3 regions of the Arthrobacter sp. StoSoilB19 genome follow, and region 1 is predicted to be linked to each of the others. Evidence: predicted binding sites of a transcription regulator. Region 1 holds the regulator's gene; each other region holds the start of a gene.
The links. Region 1 encodes Rex, which represses fermentation and respiration genes when NADH is low (regulators of the CRP and FNR family bind a similar motif). Its sites were predicted from a motif close to CTTGTGAANNNNTTCACAAG; they were not measured.
Positions count from the first base shown of each region.

Region 2: a site for Rex is predicted at 2,652-2,671, ahead of LDO86_RS11605 (glyceraldehyde-3-phosphate dehydrogenase). Genes of this name have one in related genera too.
Region 3: a site for Rex is predicted at 5,441-5,460, ahead of araB (ribulokinase). Genes of this name have one in related genera too.

Region 1 covers NZ_AP024650.1:3,524,770-3,534,232, forward strand. Annotated here, with positions in the region: gene LDO86_RS16295 (TlpA disulfide reductase family protein) at 1-417, opposite strand, end outside; gene LDO86_RS16300 (histidine phosphatase family protein) at 453-1,133, opposite strand; gene LDO86_RS16305 (YceI family protein) at 1,349-1,897, shown strand; gene LDO86_RS16310 (hypothetical protein) at 2,106-2,957, shown strand; gene LDO86_RS16315 (redox-sensing transcriptional repressor Rex) at 3,071-3,775, opposite strand; gene LDO86_RS16320 (glutaredoxin family protein) at 3,869-4,123, opposite strand; gene LDO86_RS16325 (HAD-IB family hydrolase) at 4,202-5,020, shown strand; gene LDO86_RS16330 (AURKAIP1/COX24 domain-containing protein) at 5,100-5,198, opposite strand; gene LDO86_RS16335 (helix-turn-helix domain-containing protein) at 5,350-5,562, opposite strand; gene LDO86_RS16340 (3-deoxy-7-phosphoheptulonate synthase) at 5,717-6,856, opposite strand; gene LDO86_RS16345 (acetylxylan esterase) at 7,172-8,191, opposite strand; gene LDO86_RS16350 (rhamnulokinase family protein) at 8,298-9,463, opposite strand, start outside.
Region 2 covers NZ_AP024650.1:2,521,528-2,530,990, reverse strand. Annotated here, with positions in the region: gene LDO86_RS11625 (C4-type zinc ribbon domain-containing protein) at 84-821, shown strand; gene LDO86_RS11620 (peroxide stress protein YaaA) at 831-1,595, opposite strand; RNA gene rnpB (RNase P RNA component class A) at 1,652-2,039, shown strand; gene LDO86_RS11610 (TspO/MBR family protein) at 2,084-2,617, shown strand; gene LDO86_RS11605 (glyceraldehyde-3-phosphate dehydrogenase) at 2,923-4,365, shown strand; gene LDO86_RS11600 (hypothetical protein) at 4,440-4,649, shown strand; gene LDO86_RS11595 (HNH endonuclease family protein) at 4,777-5,574, shown strand; gene def (peptide deformylase) at 5,612-6,184, opposite strand; tRNA gene LDO86_RS11585 (tRNA-His) at 6,318-6,390, opposite strand; gene orn (oligoribonuclease) at 6,520-7,107, opposite strand; gene mptB (polyprenol phosphomannose-dependent alpha 1,6 mannosyltransferase MptB) at 7,304-8,860, shown strand; gene LDO86_RS11570 (DNA alkylation repair protein) at 8,885-9,463, opposite strand, start outside.
Region 3 covers NZ_AP024650.1:798,809-808,271, reverse strand. Annotated here, with positions in the region: gene LDO86_RS03810 (hypothetical protein) at 1-85, opposite strand, end outside; gene LDO86_RS03805 (LacI family DNA-binding transcriptional regulator) at 193-1,206, opposite strand; gene araA (L-arabinose isomerase) at 1,255-2,775, opposite strand; gene LDO86_RS03795 (L-ribulose-5-phosphate 4-epimerase) at 2,832-3,548, opposite strand; gene araB (ribulokinase) at 3,545-5,299, opposite strand; gene chvE (multiple monosaccharide ABC transporter substrate-binding protein) at 5,545-6,693, shown strand; gene mmsA (multiple monosaccharide ABC transporter ATP-binding protein) at 6,800-8,329, shown strand; gene mmsB (multiple monosaccharide ABC transporter permease) at 8,334-9,463, shown strand, end outside.

The DNA.
Region 1 (9,463 bases):
GTCGTCAAAGCTCGGGTAGGTCAGGTTGAAGGTCTTTTCGAACGCCTCCGCCGTGGGTTTCTCGTCCCGGAGGTTGACGCCGAAGAACTGCACGCCCTGGTCCTTGAACTCCTGGTGCAGCGCTTCCAGGAGGGGAGCTTCCACGCGGCACGGCGCGCAGGCGGCGAACCAGAAATTCAGGACGCTCACCTTGCCCTTGAAGTCGGCCGGGGTTACCGCAGTGCCGTTGAAAAGCGCACCCTGGATCTGCACGGCTTCCTTGCGGTCCCCGGCGGCGAACTCTGTCACGGAGCCGTCGCCGGCCACATAGTTCTTGTTGTCCCCTGCCTTGGCCTGCTTGGCCAGCGCATCCTCCTGGGCACAGCCGGAGAGGCCCAGGGTCAGTGCGGTCAGGGCCATGCCGCCGGCGGCGAGCATGCTGCGGCGGGAGGGGAGGTTGTTGTTGCTCACTTCTAGGCTCCAGGGGTGCTGGCGGCACCGGGAAGAAGGGACGCCGCGGGTTCGCTGTACTCGACCCGCAAAAGCGAGCCGTCGTCGTCGAACACCAGGGACGTGACGGACGTCAGGGTGCACTCGCGCTTGCGTGGGTCGTGCCACAGGGGCCGGCCTTCGGCGCTGAGCCGGGCAGCCCAGATCGGCAGTTGGTGGCTCACCAGGATCGCCTCGGGCCCGTGGGCACCGAAGTCGCCGGCAGCAAGTTCGATGGCCCGCAGCCGGGCGTCCTGCGCCGCGGCCGCCACCCTCGCGGCCTGCTCCTTGTACGGTTCGCCCCAGGAGGGGCGCAGCGGGTTGACCAGGTGCGGCCAGTGCCTGGGCCGGCGGAGTTCGGCCTTGGTGACCTTCATGCCCTCAAAGTAGTTTTCCGCTTCGATGATCCGCTCGTCGGTGTGGACCTGCAGCTGCAGGGCTTCCGACGTCGGCCGCGCCGTTTCCTGCGCGCGGTCCAGTGGGGAGGCGGCCAGGTAGGTGATGCGGGCGCCGCGTTCGGCGCGCTGCCGGAAGTATTCGGCTAGCGTCCGGGCCATCTCCTGCCCCAGTTCGGAGAGGTGGAATTCGGGAAGCCGCCCATAGAGAACGCCCTCGGGGTTATGGACCTCGCCGTGGCGGAGCAGATGGACAGTGGCTTGGGGCATGTTTACCAGTTTCTCAAAGATGGCGTGCGATCCGAAATCTCGGGCCGCTCCTTCTACAAAGAGTAGAACTTAAGTTTTTGAAGAAATGTTCCGTGGACGGGAACAAAACATGCAAATGCATGTTTATACTGGATGCAGCAAGTTAGTTGAGGCTTCAACAGATGAAGGTTCAACGGCAGGACCTCAGTACATACACCTTTACAAGGAGCAACATCATGGCACTTCCCGCAGACGTCACCACCGGCACCTGGACCCTGGACAACTCCCACAGCGAGATCGGCTTCACTGTCCGGCACGCCGGCATCAGCAAGGTCCGCGGCCAGTTCAAAGAGGCCGCCGCCACGCTGGACCTGGGCCAGGATGTGGCTGAGTCCAGGATCAACGCCACCATCCAGACCGCCAGCTTCGACTCCGGCGACGCCAACCGCGACGGCCACGTCAAGGGCGAGGACTTCTTCGATGTGGAGAAGTTTCCCGAGATCTCCTTCGTATCCAACGGCCTGGTGGCCAAGGGCAACAGCTACGAGCTCACCGGCGACCTGACCATCAAGGGTGTCACCCGCCCGGTGACCCTGGAAACCGAATTCAACGGTGTTGCCGTTGATCCGTTCGGCAACACCCGCGCCGGCGTCTCCGCCGAGACCACCATCAGCCGCAAGGACTTCGGCCTCACCTGGAACGCCGTCCTGGAAGCCGGCGGCGTGCTGGTCAGCGACAAGGTTGCCATCAACCTTGAACTCGCCTTCATCGCCCCCGCAGCGTAGTTCCGCCCGCCAGGGCACAACCCCGGCGCCAGGCCTCCCCGGCCTGGCGCCGGGGTTCCCTGTTTAACGGCAACCACCTGCGCCAATACCCGCTGAATCACCCACAACGCCGCCCGCCGGGGGTACGGTGGACTTAAGCCATGCTGGGGGAAGGCAGAGGACTGATTCCCGGCAGCCTACCCGGATCCCGACCTGCAGAAGGAACGCCATGAGTACTCCTCCCGTCCCGCCCCCGTCGCCCCAAGACCCCAGCAACGACCAGCCGGGGCATGAACAGGCCGGCAGCCCCCAGTCCGGAGACCAGCAGCAGCCCCGCTACGGGCAGAATGCGCCGCAGTATGGCCAGAACGCCCCGCAATATGGGCAGAACGCGCCCCAGTACGGCCAGAACCAGCCGCCGGCAGCGCCGCAGTACGGCCAAAACCAGCCCCAGTACGGCCAGAATGCGCCGCAGGCCCCGGGCTACGGCCAGAACCCGCCGCAGTATGGCGCCCAGTTCGGGCAGAATGCACCACAGTACGGCCAGCCGCCCTACGGGCAGTCCCCCTACGGCCAGTACCCGTCGGAGCAGCCGCAGCCGGCCGGAGGCAACGGCGTCCCGCAGCTGGTGAACATCTCGTTCTGGCTGTTGATCGCGTCGGCAGTGATCTTCGTGATCTCCCTGCTGACCGGGCTGACGCAGCTGGATGATCCGGTGTTCCGGCGGACATTCGAGGACCAGATGGCGGCCGGAGGCGCCAGTGGAGTCACCTATGACGACATTAAGGGGGTCATCGCCGGCACCCTGGTGGTGTTCGCGATCATTGGCGTGGCCCTCTACCTGCTGGTGGCCTTCTTCGTCCGAAAGGGCAAGAACTGGGCCCGCATCCTGGGAACGGTCTTCGCTGCACTGTCCGTCTTCGGACTCTTTGGTCCCCCCAGCTTTGCCACCATCGGAACGCTCCTGGGAATTGCGGCCATCGTGCTGCTCTACCTTCCGGCAGCCGCCCCGTACTTCCGGAAGCAGCAGCCTTTCGCCAACCCCTATTCGGGCGGCTTCGGCAACCCCTACGGGCGGTAGCCACTCCGCCCGCTGACACTGCACGCGGCCCGGGATGCATCATTCGCATCCCGGGCCACCTGCTTTAACGGGTCCGCCAAGACTTGGGCCGGGGGAAAACTTCCAGGGAAACCCTAGGCCGTCTGCCCGGGCGTCTGGGCCCGCTGGGCGTGGTAGGCCAGGATCTGGAGTTCAGTGGCCATGTCCACCTTGCGAAGATTGACCCCTTCGGGAACCTGCAGCATCACGGGTGCAAAGCTCAGCACGCTGCGCACGCCTGCCGCCACCACACGGTCGCAAACGCCCTGCGCGACGGCCGCGGGAAGGGCCAGGACCACCATGTTGGCCCCGGTGCGGTGCAGGACGGTCTCCAGGTCTGCCACGTCGCTGACGCGCAGCCATCCCACCTCGTTGCCCACCACCATCTGGTCTGCGTCGAAGATGGCCACCACATCGAACCCGCGCGACTCAAAGCCGCCGTAGCGTGCCAGCGCCTTGCCCAAGTTGCCGGCGCCCACAATGGCCACTTTCCAGTCGTGGGTCAGTCCGAGCGCGGCGGCGATGTGGCGGCTGAGGTACTGCACCTCATAACCGACGCCCCTGGTGCCATAGGACCCCACATGGGACAGGTCCTTGCGGAGGGTTGAAGAACTGACGCCGGAGGCTTCTGCCAGGGATTCGGAGGAAACGCGCTCCACGCCCTCGGACAGCAATGTGTTCAGGGCACGGAGGTAGATGGTGAGCCGGGCCACGGCGGCAGGAGGTATCTGCTTGGTCAGTGCGCCCGTGGCATCCGGAAGGTCCGGGACAGACTGGGGCGAAGAACCCAGGGATGTCACCCGCACCTCCCTTGCGTCGCGTTGTGAGTCCACTCTAGGTCCCTGCCGCTCATGCCTTCAAAACCAGGACCATCAGAAACTGCCGCCACTGCCCTACCGGCCCATGGCGCGCTGCAGCACGCGTGCCAGCCGGACCTCGTCGATCTTCCAGAAGTCGCGCTGCACGCCGTCCACCAGGACCACCGGGATCTCTTCGGCGTAGCGCTCCCGCAGTTCAGGCTGGTTGTCCACCAGCTCTTCGCTCCAGGTAAGGCCCAAAGAGGCAGTGACCCGGCCGACGGCGTCGCGCGCCTCCTCACAAAGGTGGCAGTCAGCTTTGGTGACCAGGACGACGCGGGGTGTAGCCATGGCTTAACGGTATCGCCGTTCCCGGCGTGAGGCTGACGCCGACGGCGGCGGGCCAGTGGATTGACTAGACTCAACTCCATGCCCCAGGAGAAATACGTCGCCGTAGTCACACGGCCGGTTGCTGCGCCGCAGCCCGGCGAGGCGGCGTTCTTCGATGTGGACAACACCCTGATGCGGGGTGCCAGCCTGTTCCATGTGGCCCGCAAGATGCACCAGCGGGGAGCCTTCACCCTGAGGCAGGCGGCGGGTATGGCCTGGAAGCAGTTCAAGTTTGTGGCCCGCGGCGAGAACATGGACGATGTCCATGCCGTCCGGGACTCGGCCCTGACCCTGGCCGTGGGCATCAGTGTGGATGACATCAAGGCGCTGGGCGAAGAAGTCTATGACGAGATGATCGCGTCCCGGATCTGGCCCGGCACCAAAGCGCTGGCGCAACAGCACCTGAGGGTGGGCCGCCGCGTCTGGCTGGTGACAGCCACCCCCATCGAAGTGGCCACCGTAATCTCCACCCGGCTGGGACTGACCGGAGCCCTGGGGACCGTGGGCGAGGTCTCGGACGGCCTGTACACCGGGCGGCTGGTGGGAGACATCCTGCACGGCTCGGCCAAGGCCGTGGCCGTGCAGGCCATCGCCGACGATGAGGGCCTGGACCTCAAGCGCTGCTGGGCCTACAGCGACTCCTACAACGACGTCCCGCTGCTGTCGCTGGTGGGCCATCCGGTGGCCATCAATCCGGACGCCAGGCTGCGCCGCCACGCCCGCGACCGCAACTGGCCGGTTTACGATTTCCGCGCAGGCCGCCGTGCCGCGACATTGGGACTCAAGGCGGCCACCTTCGGCGGGGCCATCTACGGCCTCTGGAAGGGCTTCGCCCGCATCCGCGGCCCGCGGGCATAATTCTTACCTCTTGCCGGGTTAAACGAAATGCCCGCCACCTTGGAAGGCGACGGGCATTTCCACGCTGCTTGAAGTATCGCTACTTCTTGTTGCGGCGCTGGTGACGGGTCTTGCGAAGCAGCTTGCGGTGCTTCTTCTTGGCCATACGCTTGCGACGCTTCTTAATAACTGAACCCACGAAAGTTCCTTACAAACTAGATGCAGTACCTGTCTGATGGAGAATGTCCGTGGACAAAGCTACGAACTGAACAACTGACAGATTCTTACAATGACGTAAAACGTTCCTTAACAGGGTACCGCTTATCGGGAGCCGCTCAGGACAGGCAGCCTCAGGCGGTTTCGGTGTGGCCTTCCACGACAGCACCCCTGAGGTACTGTTCGACGGCGTTTTCGGGGACCCGGTAGGAGCGGCCGAAGCGCACCGCCGGCATTTCGCCGGAGTGGACCAGCCGGTAAACAGTCATTTTGGAGACCCGCATGACCTCGGCTACTTCAGCCACGGTCAGGAACTTCGCGTTGGAGAAGTTCTGTTCTGCCGACATTTCCCTATTTTCCTTTGCTGACGGATGGACAACAGTGACCCCAGGTACGTGCCAATGCGGTGTTACGATGCTGAGCCATCCACCAACCACCTAAAAAGATACTCTAGATGTTCATGTGGCAGATGTGAAAGTAGTGCTTCCCCTATTTCAGCCCCTAATCTGACTGCCGCCGCTTCCGTGCCGATGCCGCCAGCTGCTCAAGGACGGACGCGGAAACGTCCCAGTCCATGCACGCATCCGTGACGCTTTGCCCGTACACCAGCTCCGCGCGTCCGGCCGCGTGCTCGGCAACATCCAGGTTTTGCGCGCCGCCCACCAGGAAGCTTTCCAGCATCACGCCGGCCACGGCCCGCGCGGCAGCCCCGCCCTGCTCCAGCTGGGCGCCAATCTCCAGGGCCACCTCAGCCTGCCGGTGGTGGCTCTTGCCGCTGTTGGCATGGCTGGCATCCACGATCAGCCGCGGGTTCAGCCCCTTGCCTGCCAGTTCACCGGAGGCGCGTTCCACATCGGCCGCTGAGTAGTTGGGTCCCTTGCGGCCGCCGCGCAGGATCACGTGGGTGTCCGGGTTTCCAGCCGTTGCCACCAGCGCAGCCCGGCCGTCGCCGTCGATCCCCAGGAAGGCCTGCGCCGCCGCCGCGGCACCGCATGCATCGATGGCCACCTGGAGGCCGCCGTCGGTCCCGTTCTTGAAGCCGATGGGCATGGACAGCCCGGACGCGAGCTGGCGGTGGATCTGGCTCTCGGTGGTGCGGGCACCGATGGCACCCCATGAGATCAGGTCCGCCATGTACTGGGGGCTGATCGGTTCGAGGAACTCCGTTGCCGTGGGGAGGCCCAGCGCGGTGACCTGCTGCAGGAACAGCCGGGCGGTGCGGAGGCCGGTGACCATGTCATGGGTGCCGTCCAGCCGTGGATCGTTGATCAGGCCCTTCCAGCCCACGGTGGTGCGCGGCTTTTCGAAGTACGTCCGCATGACGATCAGCAGGTCTTCCTTGTGCTTCTCCGCCTGGCTGACCAGCCGGCGGGCGTATTCCAGCCCTGCCTTGGGGTCGTGGATGGAGCAGGGACCCACGATGACCAGCAGGCGGTCGTCCACGCCGTCCATGATGGCGCGCACTTCATCGCGGCCGCGTTCGACGACGGCAGCAGCCCGGGCGTCCAGCGGCAGTTCCGCGAGGAGGTCGGAAGGAGTGGGCAGCGGAGTGAACTCGCTGACGCGCAGGTTGGACGTGGACTTGGTGTCGCTGGCGCGCTGGTTTGAGGTGGTTTGTGCCGGTGCTGTTGCGGTGCTCATGTTCGGGTCCTGTTCCAGATGGGAAGCGGGCCCGGATTTCAGAACCCGCCGGAGAAACGGCGAAGGGCAGAGAATAATCTCTGCCCTGTTGGCTCTGAAGGAATGCTGGATGCGTGTCAGTTAGACGCGGGCCCCTCCAGAGCCAACGAAAAATACGCATACCAACGGTTAGTCATGGAAAAGACCATAAACCCGGGCCGCCGCGGGAGCAAAATCGGCTTCCGTCACATTCCATCCCGGGCTTGTTCGCGGATCCGGACGCACAAGGTGCGGATCCGCGAACAAGCTTAGGCTTTAGCGGCCCGCTGCCCGGGCTCAGCCGAGGAGTTTGCGGAGGTACTGGAGCTGCCGGATCCAGTGATGTTCCTGGCCGCCTTCATGGTTGTTGAACCGGTACACCTCGATCTCCTTGTCCGCCCCGCTGGCGGAGGAGGCGCCCGATCCGGAACCGTAGGCGTTGAAGCTGGCGAAAACGGTGGACGGCGGGCAGATGTCGTCCATCAGCGCCGCGGAGTACAGTGCCGGGGCGGTGGCGCGGCCGGCCAGGTTGACGCCGTCGAAGTAGTTGAGGACGGCAAGGGTGGACTCATAGCGGTCCCGGTGGCGTGCCAGGAACTGGGCAATCTCCGGGTACGGCCCGCGCGGGGTGATGTCGATGGCGCGGGGAAAGTCCTGGAGGAAGGGGACGTCGGGCAGCGCGGCGATGACGCCGTCGAGCCGTCCCGCGGTAAGCCCTGCCGTGGCCACCACCAGGCCGCCGCCCTGGCTGACTCCGGCCAGCACCACCTTGGACGGATCGACCGCGGGGTGGGCCTGGGCCGCCTCCACCGCCCGGAAAGCATCCACGTAGACCCGGCGGTAGTAGTAGTCCTCCCGGGCCGCGATGCCCCGGGTCATCAGGCCTGCGTGCGCCACATCCCCCGCCGAGGGGTGGGGATCCGCGGTGTGGCCCAGGGTGCCGCCGTACCCCTGGCCGCGGGTGTCCATGATGAAGTGCGCGTACCCGGCCTGCGCCCAGCGCGTGTCCTGGTTGACCAGGCCGCGGCCACCGGAATAGCCGATGTAGTTCACCACCACCGGTAGCCGGGCCCCCTCGTCCCGGTTGGCGGGAAGGTGCAGCCAGCCCTTGACCGGTGCCCCGCCGAAGCCGGCGAACGTGACGTCGAAGGTGTCGATCAGTGCCAGGTAGTTCTCCACCGGCTCAAACGCGGGGTTCAACGGGAAGGCACGGGCCTCCGCCAGGGTGGCATCCCAGAACGCATCCAGGTCTTCCGGCGGGGTGACGTCGGAGGTGTAGCTGCGGAGCTGGGCCAGGGGTAGGTCGAAGAGGGGCATCGTTGTCCGTCCTGCTTTCGGTTGTTGGCGCCCCAGCGGGACGCTCCTCTATTTCTAGCGCACGATGACGGCATCCCGCCGCCTGGGCCTGTGGACACCCAGGAGTTCAATTCCTGGCGGCGTTCAGTGTCAGCTCCTGGGGTTCGTACCGTCGAAGGTCCGTTCCGGCGGCGATGATTCCGCGCAGGAGTGGCAGGCCCCCGGTGGCAGCCCCGGCGGCGCGGGCCTGGATGAGCACGTTTCCCAGGGCGGTGGCTTCGACCGGACCGGCGATGACCGGGCGGCCGGTGGCGTTGGCGGTGAGCTGGCAGAGCAGGGTGTTCTGCGAGCCGCCGCCCACCACGTGCACCACGTCCACCTCACGGCCTGCCAGGCGTTCGGCCGTGGTGATGGTCCTGGCATAAGCAGCTGCGAGGCTGTCCATGATGCAGCGGGTGATCGCCGCAGGCTCGTTGGGCAGGACGTCCCCGGTTCGCCGGACTGCTGCCCGGATGCGCTCGGGCATATCGCCCGGGGCGATGAAGTAGGGGTCGTCGGCGTTGACCTGGGGACCGCCGGCAGGCAGGGCTGCGGCAGCGGAGAGCAGCGCGGCCAGGTCAGGCTGGAAACCCTCGCCCGCCCAGGTCCGCTGGCACTCGCTCAGGAGCCAGAGTCCGCCCACGTTGCGCAGGTAGCGGATGGTGCCGTCCACGCCGCGTTCGTTGGTGAAGTTCGCTTCCCGGCTGGCCTCGGTCAGGACGGGCTGCTGCAGCTCCAGCCCCACCAGGGACCAGGTGCCGGAGGAGATGTAGGCAAAGTTTTCGCCCTGCGCTGGGACTGCGGCGACGGCGGACGCAGTGTCGTGCGAACCTACCGCCACCACCGTGGTTTCACGCGGCAGTCCCAGGGCCGCGGCGATGTCCGGCAGGAGGTACCCGTAGGCTTCCCCGGGCTGGATCAGCGGCGGGAACAGGTCCTTCCGCAGCCCGAGCGCGGTGAAGAAATCGGTGGCCCACTCCCCCGCGACGGCATCGAACAGCCCTGTGGTGGAGGCGTTGGTGGCCTCGGTCCGGCGCACCCCGGTGAGCAGGAACGCGATCAGGTCCGGGATCAACAGGGCCTTCAGCCCGGCCAGGTTACGCTCGGCGGCCAGCTGGTAGATGGTGTTGAACTGGAGGAACTGCAGCCCGGTGGTCCGGTAGAGCCGTGCAGGGTCCAGCGTGGCGTGCACCGGCGCGACGGCGGCCCTGCTCCGGTCATCGCGGTAGCTGAAGGGCTGTGCCACCAGCTCGC
Region 2 (9,463 bases), 1.0 Mb from region 1:
GGGAAGCGGGGCCACGCGCTAGAGTCTAGGAAGCGCCGGTTCGGTGCCCGGCCACGGCCGGAAGGGATTTATCGGAGGTAACAGTGGCCAAGGCAGCACCGGCGGAACAGTTGAAGTTGCTTGAACTGCAGGGGCTGGACGCCCGGCTGAAGGGCCTCACCAACCGCCGCCGCACGCTGGAAGACGATCCCCGCATCAAGGACCTCGAAGCCGCGCTCTCTGTCGCCAACGGTGAACTGGGAGCAGCCAAGGTGGCCGTGCACGATGCCGAGGCCGCGCTTAAGCGGGCGGAAGCCGACGTCGAACAGGTTGCTTCACGGATCGAACGCGACGAGGCCAGGCTCAACAGCGGCACCGGCCTTTCCAAGGACCTGGTTGCACTGCAAAAAGACATCGCCTCGCTCAACAAGCGGCGCTCCGACCTTGAGGACGTGGAGCTGGAGGTCATGGAGCGGCTGGACAGCCTGCGGGAACGGCAGGCGGCGCAGCAGCAGATTGTCGACGACATCCAGGGCTCCTTTGCCACCATCCGGGCCGAGCTTGACGCGGCCCTCGCGGAGGTGGAAACGGAAGCGGCAGGGCTTCGCGCGCAGCGCGCCGCATTCGCTGCAGGCCTGGAGGCGGGCATGCTGGCGGTTTATGAAAAGACGCTTGCCAAGCGCGGAGTGGGCGCGGCCCGGCTGTTCCACGGCACCTCCGAAGCCTCCGGCATGAAGCTCAGCCCCGGCGACCTCGCGGAGATCAAGGCTTCGGCCGCGGACGACATCGTGTTCTGCCCGGACTCCGGCGCCATCCTGGTCCGCTCGGACGAGTGGTCCTGACCGGCCGGATCAGCCCGGCAGGATGATGTTCAGGGCGTGCGGCCTGCGGGCCGTGCCCGGCACCAGTTCTGCGTCCCACTTCTCGCGGGCAGCCTTCAAAAGGTCCGATGGCGCCGCCGGGGCTTTACCGCGCCGTACCAGCAGGTGCCGCGCCAGTTCCCCCCGGGTGTGCTTGGCGAAGTGGCTCACCACTTTGCGGACCCCACCTGTTTCGGTGAAGACGTTGACCGCCACGGTCTGTTCCGGCGGCGGTGCCCAGGCGGCTGCATAGGTGCTGGACCGGCAGTCCACCACCAGGTGCCCCCGGGCGGCGCTGCCCAGGGTTTCGCCAAGCTGCGTCTTCCAGAACGGGGCCAGCCTGCCGACGTCGGGCAGTGCCGTGCCCATGGAGAGCCGGTAGGCGGGGACGCTGTCGCCGAAGCGAAGGGCACCCCACAGGGCCGAGATCACCAGGACGGACGCTTCCGCCTTGCGCCGCTGGGCCGGTGTCAGGCTCCGATAGCCAAGGGCGTCGTACAGGACGCCGGAATAGATGCTGTGTGCGGGCGCTGCCGGCTCGGCGCCCAGGCGCGTATTGCGTTCCACGTCCTCACGCAGTGATGCGCCCACGCCCAGCAGGGCGAGGGCGTCCTGGTGGGCACTGACGGTTCCCAGCGCTTCGAGGACCTTGGCGCGGTAGGGGTTCAATTCCGGAAAGCCGAGCGTGGACCAGTCGACGGCGGGTCCCCGGAGCGCGGGTGTCTTGCCTTCGGAAGGGGGAAGCAGAATCAGCACCGTCCGATCCTACCGGCGCAAAAGCGGGTGGCGGCGCCGGTAGACTGGACGGCGGATGGGACAGCCAGGCGGCCGCGCGTCACGCAAGTGGCTCGAGGAACGTCCGGGCTCCGCAGGGCAGGGTGGTGGGTAACGCCCACTCGGGGTAACCCGCAGGCCAGTGCCACAGAAAACAGACCGCCTGCATTGCCGGCTTTGGCCGGGAAGGGCAGGTAAGGGTGAAACGGTGGTGTAAGAGACCACCAGCTTCCCGGGTGACCGGGAAGGCTAGGTAAACCCCACCCGGAGCAAGGCCAGACAGGACACGTTCGAGGGCTGCCCGCCCGAGTGTCCGGGTAGGCCGCTGGAGGGTGCCGGCAACGGTACTCGTAGATGGATGGCCGTCGCTCCCTTTCCGGTAACGGCAGGGGAGAACAGAACCCGGCGTACCGGCTGTCCCATCCACATTCCGCGTTTGACCTAGGGCGATGCGTTGGGGATGCTGGACCGTGCCCGTTATTCCTGATCCCCGTCCCGCCGCCCGGGCCGGCGTCCCCGGCATCCGTTCCCAGGTCATTGCGCTTGGCGGGTTCCTGGCGCTGTCCGCCGCGGCGTGGGTCATCGCTTCGGTTCCCATCATCCTGAATTCCAACGGGTGGTACGCCGGTTCGGTGAAGGCGCCGTGGATGCCGCCGCCGTGGATGTTCCGGAGCACCTGGATGGCGCTGTACACCGGCGTGGCGGCAGCCGCGTGGCTGGTCTGGCGCAAGGGCGGCCTGACCGGGAGCACCCGTGCAGGCTACATTGTCCAGCTGCTGCTCAACGCGGCGTGGCCGGCGGCCTTTTTTGCCCTGTACCCAATGCTCGGAGCTGCCGCCCTTTGGGCTGCGTTCGGGGTTATCTGCGCACTCGCCGGAACCTTGGTATTCCTGATCCTGCGCTTCGGGCCGGTGGACGCCGCCGCCGGCCTCCTGGTGCTGCCGTACTTTTCCTGGCTTGTCTTTTCCGCCAGCCTGAACCTCTACTCAGCCGTCCACAACTGAGTCCGGCAACACCACGGCTGCGGGGCATCCCGGCCATGTGAGTGATTTCACGCAGCGCAAGCGTGTTCCCGGCGGCGGGCCAAATTAGAATGGATCCCGGACGCAGGAGTTCTACCGCCGAAAGTTGCGTTCGCAACCGGCGGTTTTTCTTTGCACGCGATCCAGGCGCCTGGGGGCCATCCCTGCAGGCGCGGGTGCCCCTGGACATCATCAGGTGGCCTACATCTGTGTACGAGGACGTACACGGCTGAACCGAGGAAGGTATTTCTGTGAGCCAGACGTCTGATTCTTGTCTTGATACGTGGATGGGCCGGGAGGCCCTCGCCGAGGCCATGATCCCGGTGATCGGCAGGCTGTACCGCGAAAACAACGTGGTCACCAGCATCCACGGCCGGAGCCTGATCAACAAGTCCACCATGAACATCCTCAAGGCGCACCGCTTTGCACGCCGGATGAGCAAGGACGAACTGCTCCTCGAGGACACCGCGCCCCTGCTGAACACGCTGGCCGGACTGGAGCTGGGCGCTGCCGCGATCGACATCGCCCGCCTGAACCAGAAGTTCAAGGAAGAAGGCAACGGCGCCACCCTGGAGGAGTTCCTCCGCGCTGAGCTCGCCGAAATCGTTGGCAAGCGGGGCGGCGATGACCGCACCAGCACCGACGTCGTGCTCTACGGCTTTGGCCGCATCGGCCGGCTCCTGGCCCGCCTCCTCATCGAAAAGGCCGGTGGCGGCCACGGACTGCGCCTGCGCGCCATTGTGGTGCGCCGCGGCTCCGACAACGACCTCTCCAAGCGCGCCAGCCTGCTGCGCCGCGACTCCGTCCACGGGTCCTTCGAGGGCACCATCCGGATCGACGAGGACGCCAACACCATCACCGCCAACGGCGTGCAGATCCAGGTCATCTACTCCAACGACCCCGCCACCATCGATTACACCGCCTACGGCATCAAGGATGCCCTGGTGGTGGATAACACCGGCCGCTGGCGCGACGCCGAGGGACTTTCCCAGCACCTGCAGAGCAAGGGCGTGGCGCGGGTCCTCCTGACCGCACCGGGCAAGGGCGAGCTGAAGAACATCGTCCACGGCATCAACCACCGGGACATCACCGACTCGGACCGGATCGTCTCCGCGGCGTCCTGCACCACCAACGCCATCACCCCCGTGCTGAAGGCCATCAACGACAAGTTCGGCGTGGTGCACGGGCACGTGGAAACCGTCCACTCCTTCACCAACGACCAGAACCTGATCGACAACTTCCACAAGGGCGACCGCCGCGGCCGCTCTGCAGCCCTGAACATGGTCATCACCGAAACCGGCGCCGCCAAGGCAGTGGCCAAAGCCCTGCCCGAACTGCTCGGAAAGCTGACCGGCAGCTCCATCCGCGTCCCCACCCCGGACGTATCGCTGGCCATCCTGAACCTCAGCCTTGAAAACGGCACCACCAAGGACGAGGTCAACAACTACCTCCGTGAAATGTCGCTGCACTCGGACCTCCGCAAGCAGATCGACTACATCGACTCACCCGAGGTTGTCTCCACCGACTTTGTCGGCTCCCGCCGCGCCGGCATTGTTGATGGACTCGCTACGGTCTCCACGGACAAGAACCTGGTCCTCTACGTCTGGTACGACAACGAATTTGGCTACAGCTGCCAGGTGGTGCGCGTTATGGAGGAAATGGCCGGCGTGAACCCGCCGTCGTTCCCCGCCAAGGAAAGCGCCGCCGCCCTGGCCGCCATCGCGGTCTGACCCTGTCCGCCACGTCCAGCGAATTCCCGGCTGGTTCTCTGGAATCAGCCGGGAAAGGGGACCACACTGGTGGCATGGACAACGAATCGACTCTTCAGCACGACACCACCCTCGAACACGCCCTGGACGTGGCCAAGGCGAACCACAAGGAAGCAGTACGGCTGCTTGAACGCGCCCGCGCCGCACACGCGGCCGGGGATGTCAGCCAGGACCGCGTGCGCCAGCTCGAGGGACTGCTGGCCATTGCCGAGGAAGACCTTCGAAGGGTCACCAGGGAGCAGTAGCCCAAAGGCGGCCGCGCCGGCCGTGTGAGCCATCACTCGTCCTCAACAGTGTGGATATCACCGGCTTGGGGTGCCCTTTGTCCTAGGCTCTTGGGGTGCCTGACTTTCCCCTTCCGGCGTCGACGCCTTGACCGTCCACTGGGCTGCCTACCGCCGCGCACGCCGCCGTTCCCGGCAGGCCTGGGCGCTGCTGGCAACGGCCACAGTATGCATCGTCGCTGCCCTGTCGTGGTTCTTCACCGCAGGACAGTTTGCAGCCGCAGGGCCGGCGCCGGAGGGCCCGACCGAGGCGCCGGTCTTCGATGCCGCGTGGATGAAACCGGTGCAGGAACCAAACCCTGTACCGGCGGGCAGTGCCCTCTCTGCACTCGACGGCCTCGCCGTGAAGGGCCGGGCACCGAACACCGGCTACAGCCGCGAGGCCTTCGGCCCGGCGTGGCTGGATGTCGACAGGAACGGCTGCGATACCCGCAATGACATCCTGCGACGGGACCTTGCCGGCGTGATGTTCGCCGAAGGCTCCACCTGCAAGGTAACGGCCGGTCACTTCCGGGAACCCTATACAGGCCAGGACGTGGACTTCCAGCGCGGTTCAGACAGCAGCCGGGCTGTCCAGATCGACCATGTGGTGGCGCTCGGGGATGCCTGGCAGAAGGGGGCCCAGGGCCTGGCGCCCAAGGAACGCCAGAGCCTGGCCAACGACCCCCTGAACCTGATTGCCGCGGACGGCGCTGCCAACCAGCAGAAGAGCGCAGCGGACGCCGCCACGTGGCTGCCGAAGAACACCGCACTGCGCTGCCATTACGTGGCCCGCCAGATCTCTGTGAAGGCCGCCTACGGCCTGTGGGTGACGGCTGCCGAGAAGGACGCCATGAAGCGTGTCCTCGGCTCCTGCCCCCGGCAGGAAACCATCACTGCCCGCTGACGGGGACCTGCCCGGAAGGGATGAGTGGCCGAACTTGTCAGTGGCCGAACGGATCCGGGTCCACGCCGGGCATCCACGTCAACCCCGGCACGCCCCACCCGTTTTTCTTCGCCTGCTTCCTGGCTTTGCGGGAATAGCGGTCAATCAGCCGGTTGACATACAGCTTTCCGTCCAGGTGGTCGTATTCGTGCTGGATTACCCGGGCGAACCAGCCCGTTGCCTCAAACTTCACCGGGTTTCCAAAGCCGTCGAACCCCTCCACCCGGGCCCATTCGGCCCGCTTGAGCGGATACTGCTCACCGGGGAAGGAAAGACAGCCCTCCTCCTCCTCGTCGGGGTCGGGCGCCGCGCCGGAGACCTTGGACAGTGTCAGCACGGGATTCACCAGTACACCGCTTGGGGGAGCGCCATCGTCGTTGGCGTACTTGTAAACGAAGATTCTCTTGCCCACGCCGATCTGCGGGGCGGCGAGGCCCACGCCATGCGCGGCTTCGTTGGTTTCGAACATGTCGGCAATGAGGGTGCGCAGTTCGTCGTCGAAAACCTCCACCTCGGCCGCGCGCCGGTGCAGGACAGGCTCGCCCCAGATGGTGATTGGCAGAACGGTCATATCAGTTGTCCCTCGGCTTTCGCGGTGTCCCCGGTTTTCCTGCGCGTACCCCCGGTGGGGCACAACAAAGGAGGCCGCACCGGATATCCGGTGCGGCCTCCCATGTTGACGGCTGCATGTGCCGCCCCGTGAGGGTGAGCGACGGGGGTTGAACCCGCGACCTCCTGGACCACAACCAGGCGCTCTGCCAACTGAGCTACGCCCACCATGTGCTTCAAGTGAAATCCGCCTTAGCGGCTCCCTGGAAACGCAACTCAAATAGCTTACCTGTTCGGAAGGGGTGCTTTGTCCACTTTTAGCGATTTTCGCCAAATTTCACCGAAACGTGGCGCAGATTACTCCCCGGACTGCCCGGCGGACCCGCCGGTGGTGATCCCCTGGGCGATCTTCTGGGCGGTGGCGCTGTCAGGTCCGGGCGCGGGGACGAAAACGGCTTCGCGGTAGTACCGCAGTTCATCGATCGAATCCTTGATGTCCCCGAGTGCGCGGTGTCCACCCTTTTTGGCCGGTGACTGGAAGTAGGCACGCGCGTACCAGCGGCGCGACAACTCCTTGATGGTGCTGACGTCGATGACCCGGTAGTGGAGATGTTCCACCACGGCGGGCATGTCCCGCGACAGGAACACGCGGTCCGTGCCCACCGAGTTGCCGCCCAGCGGCGCCTTGCGTGGATCCGGAACCCAGGCGGAGATGTACTCCATTACCGCGGCCTCGGCTTCTGCCATCGTCTTGCCGTGCGGAAGTTCCGCCAGCAGCCCCGACTTGGTGTGCATGTCCCGGACGAAGTCGGACATCTGTGCAACCGCGGCGTCGTCGGGTTTGATGACCACGTCAACGCCGTCACCCAGGATGTTCAGTTCCGAATCGGTGACCAGGGCTGCCACCTCGATGAGGGCGTCGTTCTTGATGTCCAGACCGGTCATTTCGCAGTCGATCCAGACGATTCGTTCGTTAGATATAGGCACCGGACCAGCCTACCGTTACACTCCCGGACCCCCTGCCGATGCTAGGATTTCGGGTACGCGGCGGGTCGCCCTTCCGCCCTGAACCATGTCCTGGCCGGCCCGTGCGGCGCGCCGGGCAAACCGCGGAAACGCAAGAAGATTGGACAATCCTGAGATGACGGCGCCTGTGCCCGCAACGGGGGAGATGGCGGCGGCCGGCAGTGCTGGAACGGGCAGTGCCGAGGTGGACAATCCGCGCTCGCCACTGCTTGTCGGTTTCCTGGGGTCCGTGTTCATGCTGTTCGGATCCTTCGGCGTGGGCTGGCTGGCCCCGGTATCGGAACTGCGCCGCATGCCCCTGTTTATCTGGATGCGCACTGAAGCCCCCGGCGTGGCCCTGTCCATCGTCCTGGTGGCGGTGGGGGGCATGCTGCTGGTGCGCGCCTGGCTGCGCCTTGGCCAGAAGGTCCGGGTGTGGGGACCGCAGGCGCGGCGGGCCACCCTGGCCGCGCTTGCGGCGTGGGGGCTTCCCATGATGTTCAGCGTGCCGCTCTTCAGCCGTGACGTCTACGCCTATATCGGGCAGGGGCGGCTGATGGTGGAGGGCTTCAACCCCTACGAAAACGGCATCTCCGCCCTGTCCAACTACTTCCAGCTCGGCGCGGACAAGATGTGGACCGAAGCCCCGGTTCCCTACGGCCAGCTGTTCCTGTGGATTGAACAATTTGTCGTCTGGGCCACCAACGTCCAGCCGGAGGCCTGCGTCATGCTGTTCCGGCTGGTGGCGGTGGCCGGCGTGGTCCTGTGCGTCATCTACGTGCCCCGGCTCGCGGAACTTCACGGCGTCAACCCGCACCGTGCCCTCTGGCTGACCGTGGCGAACCCGCTTTTCCTGACCAACTTCATCGCCAGCGTGCACAACGACTCCCTGATGATCGGGCTGGCCCTGGCGGGGCTGTACTACTCCGCCACCCGCCGGGAAATCCTCGGCATTGTGATCGTGACCCTGTCCATCGCCGTCAAGCCCATCACCATCGTCTTCCTGCCGTTCATCGGCCTCCTCTGGGCAGGGAAGAATGCTGGCTGGCTGCGGAAGGCTGCCTTCTGGGCGTTGACGGCCGGCATCAGCCTCGCGCTCCTGGCCGCGATGAGCCTGGTCAACGGATTCGGCTTCGGCTGGATCAACGGGCTGTCCGCTCCCGGCAGCATCTCCATCTGGTATGCCCCGGTGGGGCTGATCGGCATGGTGGTGGGATCGCTGGCCAACGCGTTCGGCCTGGACGGGTCGGTGCCGGCGGGCTGGGTGTTCGACGCCGGGAAGCTGCTTGCCGTGGGCATCGTCGCCTGGCAGATCCTCAAGGGGGACTACGACCGGCTGATGCGCCGGCTGGCCCTCGGTTTCGCCGCCGTGGTGCTGCTGGCCCCCATCATCCAGTCCTGGTATGTCGTCTGGCTGATCCCGCTCTTCGCCGTGACCGGGATCCGCAACGACTGGCAGGTCAAGGCCCTGTACTTCGTGGTGTCGTTCTTCATGATCTACGCCATTTCGGACCAGCTGGACGTCTTCCCCTACCTGCAGACCCAGGATCTGGGCTTCGCCCTTGCCCTGGCACGGATCGCCGCGGCGCTGACGGCTCTCCTGTTCGCCCTGTACCTGATCTTCTGGGACCCCGGCACCCGCAGGCTGTTCCGCAAAACGCACGAGCCCGTCGTCGAACGTCCCGTGATCTAGCCGTACGCCCATCTGCCAGGCGCACTACTGCGGCGCCGGTACGGCGGCGATCCCGCGCAGGGCCTCCCTGCGTGACAACGCGCTCATGGCGGGTCCCTGCCGGGCGACGAAGGCTTCCACCCACTCCGGCGCCGTCTTGCCATATTCGCGCAGGGCCCAGCCGATCGCCTTCCGGATGAAGAACTCCCGGTCCGCCAGGTTCGGCTCAATGACGGCCGCCAGCAACGCGGTGTCAGTGTCCTTCTTCGCACGCAGTTGCGACGTGATGGAGGCCCTGCGGATCCAAAGCTCGGGGTCGTGGCTCCACAGCCTCAGGGTTGCCGACACCGGGGCCCGGTGCGCCTGCAGCAGCCCGCAGATCCGGCCGGACACGCCATCCGCGAAATCCCACCAGGCGCCGGTGCGGATGATCTCCTCGTAGACGGGCAGCATGTCCAGGTCCCGGGCCACCAGCCGGTGCCCGGTCAGGTCTATGGCCGCATACCGTTCCTCCCGGAAGGTGGAGGTGCGCCAGAGCTCCAGTACGGTGGCGCGCAGTTGCCCGGCAGAGGCGGGCGGAAAGTCAGCCGCAGCCCGGGCCGCGATCCGCCGCACGTCCGGAAC
Region 3 (9,463 bases), 1.6 Mb from region 1:
TGGCGCCGGCGGCACTGGACTCGGATTCGTAGGTGAAGGTGTCCAGCAGCCAGTCGCGGAGTCGGATGAGCAGGGTAGCCGTCATGCACTGAAAACTACGCAGCGATTGTTGTGGCCACGTTTCGCGCCGGTCTCCCCCGGATTAAATCAGCTGCCGGCAGGATCTCCGGCCGGATTCGGCAGGCGGGTTCTTCAGGCGGGCGGTGCCGTGCTGCTGCGCAGGACGAGTTCCGGCTCCACGACAAGTGTCCGGGGTCCTTCCGCGCCGCTGAACGCCGTCAACATCATCTGCATGCACCGCCGGCCCAGTTCCTCGAAGTCCTGCCGGACCACCGTCAGCGGCGGACTGAAATAGCCGGCCTCGGGCTGGTCGTCGAAGCCCACCACGGACACGTCCTGCGGCACTTTGATGCCGGCCTCGGTCAGGGCGCGCAGGACTCCCAGGGCCATCTGGTCGTTGCCCACGAAGAGGGCGGTGGCCCGGCGGGTGGCCGCGATCCGTCGGCCGATGGCGTAGCCGCTGCCGGCGCTCCAGTCACCTTCGATGATCAGGTCCGCCTCGAGTCCTGCGGAGGCAAGGGTGGACCGCCAGCCGTCGGCACGCGCCACGGCATCGATCCAGTCCTGCGGGCCCGCGACGTGCCCGATCCTGACGTGCCCCTGCCCAATGAGGTGCCGCACGGCGAGTTCGGCCCCGCGGCGCTGGTCCACCCTGACGCCGCCAACAGTGTCATTCCCCTCGGGTCCAACGGCCACCACCGGGACCCCGATGGGAAGTTCCGCCAGGGCGGCCAGCGTCTCAAGGTGCGGAACGATCACCACGATGCCGTCCACCGACTGGTCCAGGAAGTGCCTGACGGCGTCCAGGATCGCGTCCCGGCTGACCTCCCGCAACGCGGCGACGCTGACGAAATATCCGGCGTCCCTCGCAGCGCGTTCCACGCCCAGCAATGTATTGGCAGGACCGTACTGGGAGAGCTCGCTGCCCAGGACGCCTATGGTCTGCGAGCGCCGGGTGACCAGGCTCCGGGCTGCGGTGTTGCGGCGGTAGCCGAGCCGGGCTATCACCGCTTCCACTTTTTCCCGCGTCCCCGGGCTCACGTTGGGGTGGTTGTTGACCACCCGTGACACGGTCTGGTGTGAGACCCCGGCCAGCTCCGCCACGTCCTCAAGCCTCGGCAGCCGGCGTGGTTTGCCGTGCGTCACGGGGTTGTTGTCCGTGGCGGGCGCCGGGAGCTCAGCCGTGCCATTGGATCAGATCCCGCCTGCCAGCTTGTAGTAGGCGGCGTTCCAGTTCAGGTCCTTCTTGAACTGCCGGATGGTGGTGTCGTGGTCAATGGTCAGCAGTTCGGTTTTGGCGATCTCGGCGAAGTCTTCGAACACGTCCATGCCCACCTGGGTGGAGAGCACGGTGTGGTGGGCTGCGCCGGCTGTGAGCCAGGCGGCGGCGGAGGTTGCGAAGTCCGGCTTCGGCTGCCACAGGGCGCGGGCCACGGGCAGGTTTGGCAGCGGCTGGTCCAGGGGAACCACGTCGACGGCGTTGGCCACCAGGCGGAAACGGTCCCGCATGTCGGACAGGGCGACGACGACGCCCGGGGAGGCATCGGCGTCGAACACCAGGCGGACCGGGTCCTCCTTGCCGCCGATGCCCAGCGGGTGGATTTCCAGGCGCGGCTTCGACGCCGTGAGGGAGGGGCAAACTTCCAGCATGTGGGCGCCCAGGATCTTCTCGGACCCGGGCTCCAGGTGGTACGTGTAGTCCTCCATCAGGGACGCACCGCCGGGCAGGCCGGCACCCATCACCTTCGCGGCGCGCACCAGGATGGCGGTCTTCCAGTCGCCTTCGGCGCCGAACCCGTACCCGGCGGCCATGAGCCGCTGCACGGCGAGGCCGGGAAGCTGCCGCAGCGCGCCCAGGTCCTCGAAGGAGGTGGTGAACGCGGCGGAGCCATTGGCTTCGAGGAAGCTGCGCAGGCCCAGCTCGATCCGGGCGCCGTACCGCAGCGATTCATGCCTGGCCGCGCCTGCGCGGAGCTCCGGCACCACGTCGTAAAGGTCCGTATATTCCGCCACCAGTGCGTCGACGTCGGCCTCCGCCGCGCCGTGCACGGCGTCCGCGAGCTCATTGACGGACCAGGTGTTCACGGCGACGCCGAAGCGCAGCTCCGCCTCGGTCTTGTCGCCTTCGGTGACGGCGACGTTGCGCATGTTGTCCCCGAAGCGTGTCAGCTTAAGGGTGCGGACGGCGGCCCAGCCGGCGGCGGCGCGCTGCCAGGAGCCCACCTGGCGTGCCACCTCGGGGTTGGAGACATGCCCGACGACGGTCTTCCGGGCGATGCCCAGCCGGGACTGGATGTACCCGAACTCGCGGTCGCCGTGCGCGGCCTGGTTCAGGTTCATGAAGTCGAAGTCGATGTCCGCCCACGGCAGGTCCCGGATGGCCTGGGTGTGCAGGTGCAGCAGGGGCTTACGCAGCAGGTCCAGGCCCTGGATCCACATCTTGGCCGGGCTGAACGTGTGCATCCAGGCGGTCACACCGATCACGGAATCATCGGCGTTCGCCTCCAGGGCGGTGCGCCGGATGGCATCCGAATCGGTGAGGACCGGCTTCCAGACGATCTTGACCGGGACGGCGGAATTGGCGTTGAGCTGGTTGGCGATCTCCTGCGACTGGGCGGCCACCTGCTTGAGGACCTCCTCCCCGTACAGGTGCTGGCTGCCGGTGAGGAACCAGACCTCGTAGCCGTCGAGGGAGGTGCTTGCTGCGGTGCTCATGGATTCTCCTGGGAAGTTGTGTAATGACGGCGCCGTGGATTACTGGCCTGTGTTGTTTATTGGCCGTAGACGTTCTGGTAGCGGGCATAGAGGGAGTCGATGGAGCCCTGGTCGATGGGCAGCGGTTCGCCCAGCTGGCGGGAGATGTGGACGGTGCGGGCCACTTCCTCGCACATCACGGCGGCCTTCACCGCGGAGCGGGCGTCCTTGCCGATGGTGAAGGGGCCGTGGTTCTGCATCAGGACCGCCGGTGAATTGGAGTTCTTCAGCGTCTCCACGATCCCGTGGCCGATCGAGTCGTCCCCGATCAGCGCGAATGGGCCCACCGGGATGGAGCCGCCGAACTCATCGCCCATCATGGTCAGCACGCACGGAATGGCCTCCCCCCGGGCAGCCCAGGCAGTGGCGTAGGTGGAGTGGGTGTGCACCACGCCCCCCACCTCCGGCATGTGCCGGTACACGTAGGCGTGCGCTGCGGTGTCCGACGACGGCGACAGCGGCGGGTTGCCCCAGTCCACGGTCCCGCCGCCACCGACGTTGGTGCCCCTGACGGGCATGCCGTGCAGGTCCGTCACGATCATCTGTTCCGGGGTCAGGTCCTGGTAGGCGACCCCGGAGGGCTTGATAACCATGAGGTCGGTGCCCGGCACCCGGGCGGAAACGTTGCCTGCGGTCCACACCACCAGTTCGTAGCGGGTCAGCTCGGCATGCAGCGCACACACTTCCTCACGGACCCGGGCGATGGTTTCCAGGATCCCGGTGTCGGTGCTCATGCGGAGACCCCCACGGCAGGTTCGGCGGCGGAGCCGGGCAGGCTGGCCCGGGCGGCTTTGCGCTGGATGGCCTTGAGCCGGTGCATCACGTCATTGCCGCCGCGGCCAAAGTAGTCGTGCAGTGCCCTGTATTCCTGGAACAGTTCCTCGTACGCGGCAACGTTTTCCGGGATCGGCGTGTAGACCTCGCCGGGTTCGGCGCCCATGGCGGCGGCGGCTTCCCGGATGTCCGCGTATTCACCCGCGGCCACGGCGGCGTGGATGGCCGATCCCAGGGCCGGGCCCTGCTCCGAGCCGATAGTGGACAGCTGCAGGCCGGTGGCGTCCGCGTAGATCTGCATCAGCAGCCTGTTCTTGAGCAGGCCGCCCGCGACGATGAATTCCCTGACCGGAACCCCGGCGTCGCGGAAGGCGTCCACGATGGTGCGGGTTCCGAAGGCCGTGGCTTCCAGCAGGGCACGGTAGGTGTCCTCGGGCCGGGTGGCAAGGGTCTGGCCCACCACGATGCCGGACAGCTCGTGGTCCACCAGGACCGAGCGGTTGCCCGAGTGCCAGTCGAGCGCGATCAGGCCGTGCTCCCCGATGGCCTGCCGCGACGCCAGTCCGGTGAGGTACTCGTGGATTCCCAGCCCCGCGTCCCCGGCAGCCTCATGGTATTCGGGGGGGACGCCGTACTTGGTGAACCAGCCGAAGATGTCCCCCACACCGGACTGACCGGCCTCGTAGCCCCACAGGCCGGGCACGATGCCGCCGTCCACTGCCCCGCACATTCCCGGCACTTCACGCAGTTCGCTGCCGTTCATCACATGGCAGGTGGAGGTGCCCATGATGGCCACCAGCTGGCCGGATTCCACGGCCTTGGCAGCAGGGGCAGTGACGTGGGCGTCAACGTTTCCCACGGCCACGGCGATGCCCTCCGGCAGCCCGGTCCAGGCTGCAGCCTCCGCCGTCAGGGTCCCTGCGGCGTCCCCCAGCCGCCCGATCGTGTGCTCCAGCTTGGAACTGACAAAGTCCTTGAAGTCCGGATTCAGGGCGGCCAGGAAATCCTCCGAGGGGTACCGCCCGTCCTGGTAGATGCCCTTGTAGCCGGCGGTGCAGGCGTTGCGGACGTAGCGGCCGCACAGCTGCCAGACGATCCAGTCGGCCGCCTCCACCCAGTGGTCCATTTCGGCGTAGGCCTCCGGGTCCTCTTCCAGCAGCTGCAGGCCTTTGGCGAATTCCCACTCGGACGAGATCAGGCCGCCGTAGCGGGGAAGCCAGTCTTCGCCGCGTTCGGCCGCCAGCCGGTTGATCCGGTCGGCCTGCCCCTGGGCGGCGTGGTGGCGCCAGAGCTTCACGTAGGCATGCGGGCGGTTGGCATAGCCCGGCAATTCGTTCAGCGGCGTGCCATCGGCCTTCACGGGCACCATGGTGCAGGCGGTGAAGTCGGTGGCAATGCCGACGACGGCGGCCGGGTCGATCCCCGCGTCAGCCACCGCGGCAGGAACGGCGGTGCGCAGGACGTCCCGGTAGTCGTTGGGCACCTGAAGCGCCCATTCGCCGGGAAGCCGCGTGCCGTCGTCGCCCGCCACGTCACCGGGCAGGGAGCCGGTCACCACCGCATGGGGATATTCATGGACGGCGCTCCCAAGCTCCTTGCCGTCGCGGACCCGCACCACCACGGCGCGGCCGGACAGGGTCCCGAAGTCCACGCCGACCACGCAGTGGTCGTGGCGGGGGTCGGAGCTGGAAGTGAACAGCGCATCTGGCATGGGGTTGCCTCCATCCGGGAGGCAAGCGGCCTCATTACCGGTTTTGTAGGGTCAGGGTCGAGCTAAGTGCTGCAGCAAGTGTGAACGCTAACAAAGAAGAAGTCAATGACATCGAAAGATTTCGGAGTTTCCGGGAGCAGGCTCTTGTTAGCGTTCACAAATCAGTCTATATTGAACCGACACATCAACCATGTGGCCAGGACCGGGAGCACCGTTGCTTCCCGGCCCAACAACACTTCGCGGCAATGCTGCCGCGGAAGGAGATTATGGTGAGAATCAGAAAACTCATGGGCGCGGTGGCCCTTGTCCTCGCCCTGACCGTGGGAGCCACCGGTTGCGGCTCCCGTGGCGGAACCAGCGAATCCAGCGGCGCAGCGAAGCCCAGCGACTCGCTGGTTGGCATCTCGATGCCAACCCAGACATCTGAACGGTGGATCGCCGACGGCGCAAATGTTGAGAAGTCCCTGAAAGACCTCGGCTACAAGACGGACCTCCAGTTCGCCAACGACGACATCCCCACGCAGGTCTCGCAGATCGAAAACATGCTGACCAAGGGCGCCAAGGCCCTGATCATCGCTGCCATCGACGGCACCACCCTGACCGACGTCCTGGCCAAGGCCAAGGAGCAGAACGTCAAGGTCATCGCCTACGACCGCCTTATCAACGGCACTCCGAACGTGGACTACTACACCACGTTCGACAACTACACCGTGGGCGTCCAGCAGGCCACCTCGCTGCTGACCGGCCTGGGCCTGGTCGACGCGAGCGGCAAGAAGGTGGACGGCAAGGGCCCCTTCAACATCGAACTTTTCGCCGGAAGCCCGGACGACAACAACGCCAACTTCTTCTGGACCGGCGCCATGGACACCCTCAAGCCCTACATGGATGCCGGCACCCTGAAGGTCCCCAGCGGCCAGACCAAGTTTGAGCAGGCCGCCATCCTTCGCTGGCAGGCACCCGTGGCGCAGAAGCGCATGGAGGACATCATCACCTCCGCCTACAGCTCGGGCACCAAGCTGAACGGCGTCCTTTCCCCGTACGACGGCCTGTCCATCGGCATCATCTCCGCCCTCACCAGCACCGGCGGCTACGCCAAGGGAAGCCTTCCGGTGGTCACCGGCCAGGACGCCGAAAAGGGCTCCGTGAAGTCCATCGTCGCGGGCGAGCAGTACTCCACCATCTTTAAGGACACCCGCCAGCTCGGCGCACAGGCCGTCAAGATGGTCGACGCCGTCCTCAAGGGCCAGGAACCTGAAACCAACGACACCAAGACCTACAACAACAAGGTCAAGGTTGTTCCGGCCTTCCTGCTGAAGTCCGTGATCATCACCAAGGACAACTACAAGAAGGAACTGATCGACTCGGGTTACTACACCGACGCCGACGTCAAGTAGTCAGCGTCCGGGGGCTGTGGCCGGACCTCCATCCGGCCGCAGCCCCGCCCGCAACCTCCTGCAGCAGCAGGACGGCCAAGCTTCGACCAGTCAGTGGGAATTGACGATGAACACACCCATTCTTCAAATGCGAGGAATCACCAAGACCTTCCCCGGCGTGAAAGCGCTGCAGGACGTCACCCTCGATGTGAACCGTGGAGAGGTCCACGCCATCTGCGGCGAAAACGGCGCCGGCAAATCAACGCTCATGAAAGTGTTGTCCGGCGTCTATCCACACAACACCTTCGAAGGGGAAATCCTCTTCGAAAACGAACCCTGCAACTTCTCCAGCATCTCGGACAGCGAGAAGCGGGGCATCGTGATCATCCACCAGGAACTGGCGCTGAGCCCGTACCTCTCCATCGCGGAGAACATCTACCTTGGCAATGAACAAGCCACCAACGGATGGGTGGACTGGCGCAAGACCAACCTGGAGGCAGCAAAGCTGCTGGCCCGCGTGGGCCTCGACGAAAACCCCGTCACCCCCGTCCAGCACATCAGCGTGGGCAAGCAGCAACTCGTGGAGATCGCCAAGGCGCTGTCCAAGGAAGTGAAGCTGCTCATCCTGGACGAGCCCACGGCCGCCCTCAACGACGAGGATTCCGGCCACCTGCTGGACCTGATCCTCCATCTGAAGGGCCAGGGGGTCACCAGCATCATCATCAGCCACAAACTCAATGAAATCCGGAAGGTGGCCGACGCCGTCACCATCATCCGGGACGGCAAAACCATTGAGACCCTCCGGCTCGATGAAGGCCAGATCACCCAGGAACGCATCATCCGCGGCATGGTGGGCCGCGACCTGGAGAGCCTGTACCCGGACCGCGAGCCGAACATCGGTGAGGAAGTCCTCCGGATCGAGGACTGGTCCGTCCGGCATCCCCAGGACCACAGCCGCATGGTGGTCCGCAACGCCAACCTGCATGTCAGGAAGGGCGAGGTGGTGGGACTTGCCGGGCTGATGGGCGCCGGGCGCACCGAACTCGCCATGAGCGTCTTCGGCCGAACCTACGGCACCGCAATGTCCGGCAAGGTCTATAAGTACGGCGAGGAAATCAACACCTCCACCGTCTCCGACGCCATCCGCCACGGCATCGCCTACGCCACCGAGGACCGCAAGCACTACGGCCTGAACCTCATCGAGGACATCAAGCGCAACATCTCCCTGGCAGCGCTGCGCAAGCTCGCCAAACGCGGCTTCGTGGACAAGAACCAGGAGACCGTGGTGGCCAACGGCTACCGGAAGAGCATGAACATCAAAGCGCCCTCGGTGGCCGCCATCACCGGCAAGCTCTCCGGCGGCAACCAGCAGAAGGTGGTGCTGAGCAAATGGATGTTCTCCGACCCGGACGTGCTCATCCTCGATGAACCCACCCGCGGGATCGACGTCGGGGCAAAATTCGAGATCTACACGATCATCGCCAAACTGGCGGCCGAAGGAAAAGCCGTGATCGTCATTTCCTCGGAACTTCCCGAACTCCTGGGCATCTGCGACCGCATCTACACCCTCGCCGCCGGCCACATCACCGGCGAAGTCCCCATCGCCGAGGCCACCCAGGAAACCCTGATGCACTACATGACCAAAGAGAAGGAATAGCGAAATGTCCGCCTTACGAGAATCGCTCGGATTCCTCACCAGCCGCCTCCGCCAGGTTGGCATCTTCGTTGCCCTGATCCTGATCGTCCTGCTGTTCCAGGGGCTGACCGGCGGGATCCTGCTGGAACCGCAAAACGTCACCAACCTGGTGGTCCAGAACAGCTACATCCTCATCCTGGCCATCGGCATGGTGATGGTGATCATCGCCGGGCACATTGATCTTTCCGTCGGATCCGTTGCCGGGTTCATCGGTGCGGTGGCCGGCGTCATGATCGTGCACTGGGGCTGGCCGTGGTGGGCCGCAATCCCTGCCTGCCTGGTGGTGGGTGCCCTTGTGGGCGCCTGGCAGGGCTACTGGATCGCCTATGTGGGGATCCCGGCCTTCATCGTCACGCTGGCGGGCATGCTGATCTTCCGCGGACTCACGCTCATCACCCTCAAGAACCAGCAGATCACCCCCTTCCCCGCCGAACTGCGGGCCCTGGGCGGCGGTTTCCTTCCGGACATCTCCGGCGGCACCTCCGTCCTGGAATGGCTCACCGTCATCCTGGGTGTCGGCGCTACGGTGGCACTGCTGATCCAGGCCCTCAAAGAGCGCAGGATCCGCAGGAAGTTCGATCTCGAAAGCGAACCCCTGGTCTGGTTCGTCATCAAAACCGCCTTCACGGCGCTGCTCATGCTCATCATCACCTTCCTGCTGGCCTCCTACCGCGGCACCCCGATCGTCCTGGTGGTCCTGGCCGTCCTGGTGATCGCCTACACCGCCCTGATGAGCAACAGTGTCTTCGGGCGGCACACGTACGCCATCGGCGGCAACCTCCATGCAGCTGAACTGTCAGGCATCAAGACCAAGGCCGTCACGTTCCGGCTCTTCGTGAACATGGGCGTGCTCGCCGCACTGGCAGGCCTGGTCTTCACTGCGCGGCTCAACTCGGCACAGCCCGCCGGTGGAACAGGCTTCGAACTGGACTCCATCGCCGCGGCCTTCATCGGTGGCGCCGCCGTTACCGGTGGCATCGGAACAGTCGCGGGAGCCATGATCGGTGGCCTGATCATGGGCGTGCTCAACAACGGCATGTCCATCCTGGGCCTGGGCACCGATTACCAGCAGCTCATCAAGGGCCTGGTACTCCT